2 regions of the Enterococcus mediterraneensis genome follow, and region 2 is predicted to be linked to the other one. Evidence: predicted binding sites of a transcription regulator. Region 2 holds the regulator's gene; the other holds the start of a gene.
What was found. Region 2 encodes LexA, which represses DNA repair genes until DNA is damaged. Its sites were predicted from a motif close to CNAACANNTGTTNG; they were not measured.

Region 1: the regulator LexA is predicted to act here: its motif matches at 1,669-1,682, upstream of recX (recombination regulator RecX).

The regions. Positions count from the first base shown of each region.
Region 1 covers NZ_UWOP01000001.1:2,218,504-2,221,932, forward strand. The annotation lists gene EFB00_RS10970 (basic helix-loop-helix domain-containing protein) at 1-188, shown strand, start outside; gene rlmD (23S rRNA (uracil(1939)-C(5))-methyltransferase RlmD) at 214-1,590, opposite strand; gene recX (recombination regulator RecX) at 1,699-2,499, shown strand; gene mutY (A/G-specific adenine glycosylase) at 2,489-3,429, shown strand, end outside.
Region 2 covers NZ_UWOP01000001.1:113,657-117,085, forward strand. The annotation lists gene tkt (transketolase) at 1-822, opposite strand, end outside; gene EFB00_RS00555 (DUF896 family protein) at 908-1,147, opposite strand; gene lexA (transcriptional repressor LexA) at 1,421-2,041, shown strand; gene EFB00_RS00565 (hypothetical protein) at 2,162-2,377, shown strand; gene EFB00_RS00570 (adenine phosphoribosyltransferase) at 2,460-2,972, opposite strand; gene recJ (single-stranded-DNA-specific exonuclease RecJ) at 2,973-3,429, opposite strand, start outside.

The sequences.
Region 1 (3,429 bases), 2.1 Mb from region 2:
AATGGTTGGAAGAACAGCTTTCAGCATTGGAGAGTCCTGAGAACGCATTGGTGATCCAAGAAGCGATCCGTTATATCGAGCAATTGGAAGATGATAATGAAAGTCTTCAAGTTGCACTAGAAGGCAATATTTGGAGTCCTAAATTATGGGACCAACCGCCTGTTTCAGAGAATAAAAAGAAGGAATAGCTGAGATTCAGCCATTCCTTCTTTTTTACTTTTTGGTCATTTTTACAACGACTTCGCAACGAGCAGTCTGAGGGAACATATCGACGGACTGTAAATAATGAATATCGTAGACTTTTGCTAATGTTACCAAATCACGAGCTAAAGTCGAAACATTGCAGGAGATATAAACTAATTTTTCTGATGGATATTTGATCAAAGTTTGCAGAAGCTGCTGATCCAATCCGGTCCGAGGCGGATCGACAACGACTGCATCCGGTTCAAAACCTTCTTTTAGCCATTTAGGCAGCAGGGTTTCAGCTGTTCCTGTTTCATAATGGGTATTGGTAAAGCCCATATCCTGTGCATTTTTCCGAGCGTCATCGATCGCTTGGGGAATGATGTCCATTCCGCGGATCTCTTTAGCCAAAGGCGCAAGACTCAAGCCGATGGTGCCGACACCGCAGTAGGCGTCTACTAATGTTTCGTCTTTTTGAAGCGCCAACGCTTTACGGGCTTCACCGTATAAAACGGCTGTTTGTTCCGGGTTCAATTGGAAAAAGGCGCGGGCTGATAAATCAAAAGTCAGATCATTCAATTTTTCGCGAATACTTTCTTTGCCCCACAGATGGATCGTTTCATCTCCCATAACGACAGAGGTCTTTTGTTTTTGGACATTTTGCATGATGGAAACGACTTTAGGCAGACGCTGATTGATCTCGCGGATCAGCGCGTTTTTTTGCGGCAGTTTCGGTGTACTGGTGATGAAGACCAGCTGGATCTCGCCGGTTTGGATGCCTTCTCGCACCATCAGTGTCCGCAAGATGCCAGAATTTTTCCGCTCGTTATAAATCGGTAGCTGATATTTATTGATCAGCTGAACGACGGTATTGATAACTTTTTGTGTATTTTCATGCTGGACTAGACAATTATCAATGGCGACCAAGCGATGAGAGTCCGCTTCATAAAGTCCGGCTTCTGCTCGTTTGGCGGTTTCATTATAACGCAGTTGGAATTGGGCTTTGTTGCGGTAATGCCAAGGATCTTCCATTCCGATAGTTTTTAAAAGACGATAATTTTTATAGCCGGCGGGTTTGAATTTTTCAAGAGACTGTTTCAGCAAGTCCCGTTTGAAATCTAATTGTTGTGGATACGCCAAATGCTGCAACTGACAACCGCCGCAACGATCGTAAAAAGGACAAGGAGGTGTGATACGATCCGGACTGCTTTTGACGATCTTTGTCAGCTGCGCTTCCGCAAAACGAGGGGTGGCTTTAGTGACTTTGACCATGACCTCTTCTGTAGGCAGTGCTTTCGGAACGAAGACGATCAAGCGTTTATAATAGCCGATTCCTTCACCGTTGATACCTAGGCGTTTGATTTTTAGTTTTATTGTTTGGCCGTTTTTAAGGATTTGTTCGGACATAAGAACTCCTTTTCAAAATAATTTCTCGGTTTATTTTAACACAGTTTAGGTAGAGAAATATAATTTTTATGATAAACTAGAATATATGTTCGCAAGGAGGAAACAGCATTGATCACAGTAGTACGTATCAGTAAAGGCAAAAGCAATTTTTTCACAGTCGAGTTTTCTAACGGTGAACAGCTTCGAGTTTCAGAGGATATGCTGGTCCGTCATCGTCTGTTGAAGGGGATGGAACTTTCCGAAGAGGACTTTAAAAAACTTCAAAAAAATACGGGATATGACTTAGGCGTCCAATTAGCGATGAATTATATCAGCTATCAATTGCGTTCTGAAAAAGAAGTCCGCAGTTTCCTAAAAGAAAAAGAAATCCCGGCAGAAGATCGCAATCGGATTATCAGTCGTTTAAAAGACTTGGGAGTCGTGGATGATCGGATCTATGGTGAAAGCTATGTACGAACACAGATGCGTACTTCTGACAAAGGACCGACTGTCGTCAAGCAGCAGCTTCGTCAAAAAGGACTGACAGAAGAATTGATCGAGCAGGTCATCACTTTGTATTCCTTTGACCAACAATTAGAAGTCGCCAGCCATGTAGCTGAAAAAAGTCTACGGCGGATCCACGGGAAAAGTTACAAGGAAACGATCCAGAAGGTGCGGACGGCATTGATGCAAAAAGGTTTTTCCGGAGATGTCATCAGTCTGGTAATGGAAGATCTTCCTTTTGATAAACAAGAAGACGACGAATACGAAGCGCTGGTAAAAGAAGGCGAACGGCTCTGGCGGCGCCATCAACGAAAAGCACCTAGAGAACGCGACAATAAGATCAAACAAAGCTTATTTCAAAAAGGATTTCAGTTAGAGGAAATCCAACGATTTTTAGAAGAAAAAGGATTAGAAGATGAAGAATGAGAAATGGAACGAGTTATCACCGGAAACTGTCGCCAGATTACAGGCGGAGTTTTTAGAATGGTATCATCGGGAAAAACGCAATCTGCCGTGGCGGGCGACCTCTGATCCTTATGCCATTTGGATCTCGGAGATCATGCTCCAGCAGACACGAGTAGAAACAGTCATTGGGTATTATTACCGTTTTATGGAATTGTTCCCGACGATTCATGATTTGGCGGCGGCAGATGAACAGAAACTTTTAAAAGTTTGGGAAGGATTAGGCTATTATTCCCGCGCACGAAATTTAAAAATCGCGGCTCAGCAGATCGTCGACGAGTACCACGGAGAGATGCCGAAAACTATCGAGGAGATCCGAAAGCTAAAAGGGATCGGTCCGTATACCGCCGGAGCGATTGCTAGTATCGCCTTTGGTCTGCCGGAACCGGCGATCGATGGTAACGTGATGCGGGTCGTCAGCCGTCTATTCGAGATCGATGAAGATATCGCTAAAGCCAGCAGCCGCAAAACGTTTGACGAAGCGATGCGAAAAATCATTTCACACGAAGAACCAGGAGAATTCAATCAAGCCTTGATGGATCTGGGGTCAAGAATCTGTACACCAACATCGCCAGAATGTGCGGAATGTCCATTGCAGGATTTCTGTTTAGCCTACAAGGACGGTCGTCAAGAAGATTTTCCTGTCAAAACGAAAAAACTCAAACCTAAAGATGTTTATTATGTAGCTACCGCTCTTGAAAACTCTAAAGGCGAGTATCTGCTGCAACAGCGTCCTGCCAGCGGTCTTTTGGCCTCCATGTGGACATTTCCGCTAATGGAAGTTTCCGAGACGGAGTATCAACGTCTGCTGAAGGAATGGCAGAAGAAAACAGATGAACAGCTTTCATTATTTGTAGCTGAGGAATCGGAGCTGCCGGAGTTCTTTGATCAGAA
Region 2 (3,429 bases):
AGCTTCGATACCGTCGATACCGATCGGCGCGCCGTGGACTGCAGAAGTTCCGGCTTTTGGTGCACCAAAACCGATCACTGTTTTGACTTCAATCAATGTTGGACGATCAGAAGTTGCTTTGGCTTCTTCGATTGCTTTTGAGATAGCTTCCAAGTCATTGCCGTCTTTTACTAAAATATGTTGCCAACCATATGCTTCAAAACGTTTACCGACATCTTCAGTAAATGATTTTGAAGTCGGTCCATCTAATGAAATATCATTTGAATCGTACAGAACGATCAATTTGCCTAATTTCATATGTCCGGCCATAGAACTTGCTTCTTGAGAAACGCCTTCCATCAAATCGCCGTCGCCGCAAATGGCATAAGTATAGTGATCGATCACATTGTAGTTGTCACGGTTATACGTAGCCGCTAAATGAGCTTCAGCCATTGCCATCCCAACTGCCATAGCGATCCCTTGACCTAAAGGACCAGTCGTTGCTTCCACACCATCTGTATGATGAACTTCAGGATGTCCTGGTGTTTTGCTGTCCCATTGACGGAAGTTCTTCAAGTCGTCGATCGTCACATTGTATCCTGCACAATGCAGCAAGCTGTAAAGCAATGCTGAACCATGACCTGCGGATAAAACGAACCGGTCCCGATCCACCCAATTCCGTGAAGTTTTTGGATTGATTTTCAAATGTTTCGTCCAAAGTGCATAAGCCATTGGAGCAGCCCCCATCGGCAATCCCGGATGTCCTGAATTGGCTTTTTGAACAGCATCAATACTTAATGTCCGCAGCGTATTGACCCCTAATTCATCGATTTTATCAAACAATGTGATTCCTCCTATTTAGGTTTTTTTTACCTTTATTAATACTTTCATTGTAAAGGATTGCAAGAAAAAAAGCAATCGCCTTTTTTTAACGATCATGAAGTCCGTTTTCTTTTTGGATTTTTTTCAATTTTTCCGGTGTAACATCATTTCCTTCAGGATCGACGACTTTCATCCCTTCGATATGGTGCCGCATTCCAGAACGGAAGGCTTCAAGATATTCTTGTCGTAAAAGGATCTGTTCTTTCTCCTCTTCCGCCGTCAAGCTTGCTTCTTTTTTCTTTTTCGCCAATTGATTGATACGTTCAAGTTTTTCTTTTGAAAGCACGAAATTTTCACCCTCTTCTTAGGCTTACCCTATCACTGGCTTGCCTTTTTTTGTTTTGATAACGTCCAATACGCTATTTGTCCTGATTATACAACATTTAGCCTTTAAAAAACATAGCTAATAGCTTCCTTCATTTATCAGATATTTCAATTGATCATTTAGCTATAATTAGTAGAAAAAGCCTACGCAGCCGCCAACAAAAGCGAACGTTTGTTTGATTTATCCATTTTCCTATGGTAAACTGAAATAAGAAAATGAAAGAAGGTGCATGACGTGGCAAAACGTACAGAAAATCGTCAAATCGAAGTCTTAAAATTCATCCATGCCCGTGTTGCAGAAAAAGGATATCCTCCTACTGTCCGTGAGATCGGTGAAGCAGTCAATCTGTCTTCTACCTCTACGGTACACGGCCATTTATCTCGACTAGAAAAAAAAGGATTGATCCAACGCGACCCGACAAAACCCCGCGCCATCGAATTAACGGCATTAGGGTTGGAGAAAATCGGTGTGCAATCAGAAACGATCCCAGTTTTAGGTGTGGTCACAGCCGGTGAACCGATCTTAGCAGTCGAAGAAGCCTCCGACTTTTTCCCATTACCGCCCAATTTAGCGAATGATTCAGGCAGCTTGTTCATGCTGACGATCCGCGGTGAAAGTATGATCAACAGCGGGATACTTGATGGTGACCAAGTCATCGTCCGCAAACAATCAAGTGCAAACAACGGGGATATCGTCATCGCTATGACAGATGAGAACGAAGCCACGTGCAAGCGATTCTTTAAAGAAAAAAACCATATCCGCCTACAACCGGAAAATGATTTCATGGATCCAATCATTTTACCGAACGTAACGATCTTAGGATTAGTCGTAGGATTGTATCGAGATCTTTTATGATCCTGTTAGAAATCTTCAAAAATAATTTGAGGATTTCTATTTTTTTCTTTACAAAGCGAACATATATTCGTATAATAAGAATACAAACATTTGTTCGTATTACATAATGAGGTGAAGGAAATGAAAGGTATTCGAAATATTGCTCTGATCGTTTTAGGTTTGTTGATCGGCTTTTCCCTAAAAAGTTTTGGGATCGAAATGACGTTGCTGGTTTTTGCCCCTTTGTTCTTGCTGTGGTTTACTTTCTGGGATGATAAGAAGTTCCGTCAATCTGAACGTCGCCGTCATTATCCGTATTCTGCATCTTCCGGTTCAAAAACATATCATTATGAATAATTTCTTTTGATTGATTGGGAAAGCCCCCTATTATACAAAAAAAGCCGAGAAACTCATTTTTCGATGAGTCCTCGGCTTTTTTTTAGTATTCCATTAATGTCAATGTATCGTATCCTGCGATTTTATCTCGTCCGTGCAGATCCATCAATTCGATCAGAAACGCACAGCCGACTACGATACCGCCTAATTTTTCAACAAGGTCGATCGTCGCTTTCAATGTACCGCCAGTAGCTAATAAATCGTCACAAATCAAGACCCGTTGTCCTGGTTGGATCGCGTCTTCATGCAATGTCAATGTATCAGTACCGTATTCAAGATCGTAAGTCACTTCGATGGTTTTGCGAGGCAATTTGCCTTTTTTGCGGACTGGTGCAAAACCGACACCTAATTCATACGCTACCGGACAACCTACGATAAATCCACGTGCTTCTGGTCCTACTACCATGTCGATCCGTTTTTCTTTTGCGTAATCAACGATTTGTTTTGTCGCTTCCCGATATGCTTCACCGTTTGCCATCAAAGGCGAGATATCTCTGAAAATGATTCCCTCAGACGGATAATCCGGGATACTTGCAATATAGTCTTTTAAATCCATTTATATTCCCTCCTGCATTGTTAACCAAGTTTTGATGGTTGACACATCACTTAGTAATAGAAATTCTTCTGTTCGTATTTTTTTCAACCTGTTTTGATAAGTCGAACTTTCTGATAGTTCTTTTTTCATTGGATTCAACGTTTTTTTCAAAACACCGTCGTTTATTGTAACAAATTCTAATTCAAAAAACACCTGAATCATGAAAATTAATAACTTTTCTGGAATCTTTAAAAATTTTGCCACCATAGGCAGTTTATAGCGGACGTCTACTTTTTCTTGTGTATTAACAAATTTAAAGAGCCGCGCATATTGTTCCCGTGTTCCGATGCCGTCAAGATACGCGTCATCTTGAGCCAGACAAATCAGATAGATCCGCATGATTTCGCTTTGCTGCACGATCGATTTGACTACTTCAGCATCGACCGGGCAATCCGCGATCACCAACTGCTGATAGGTA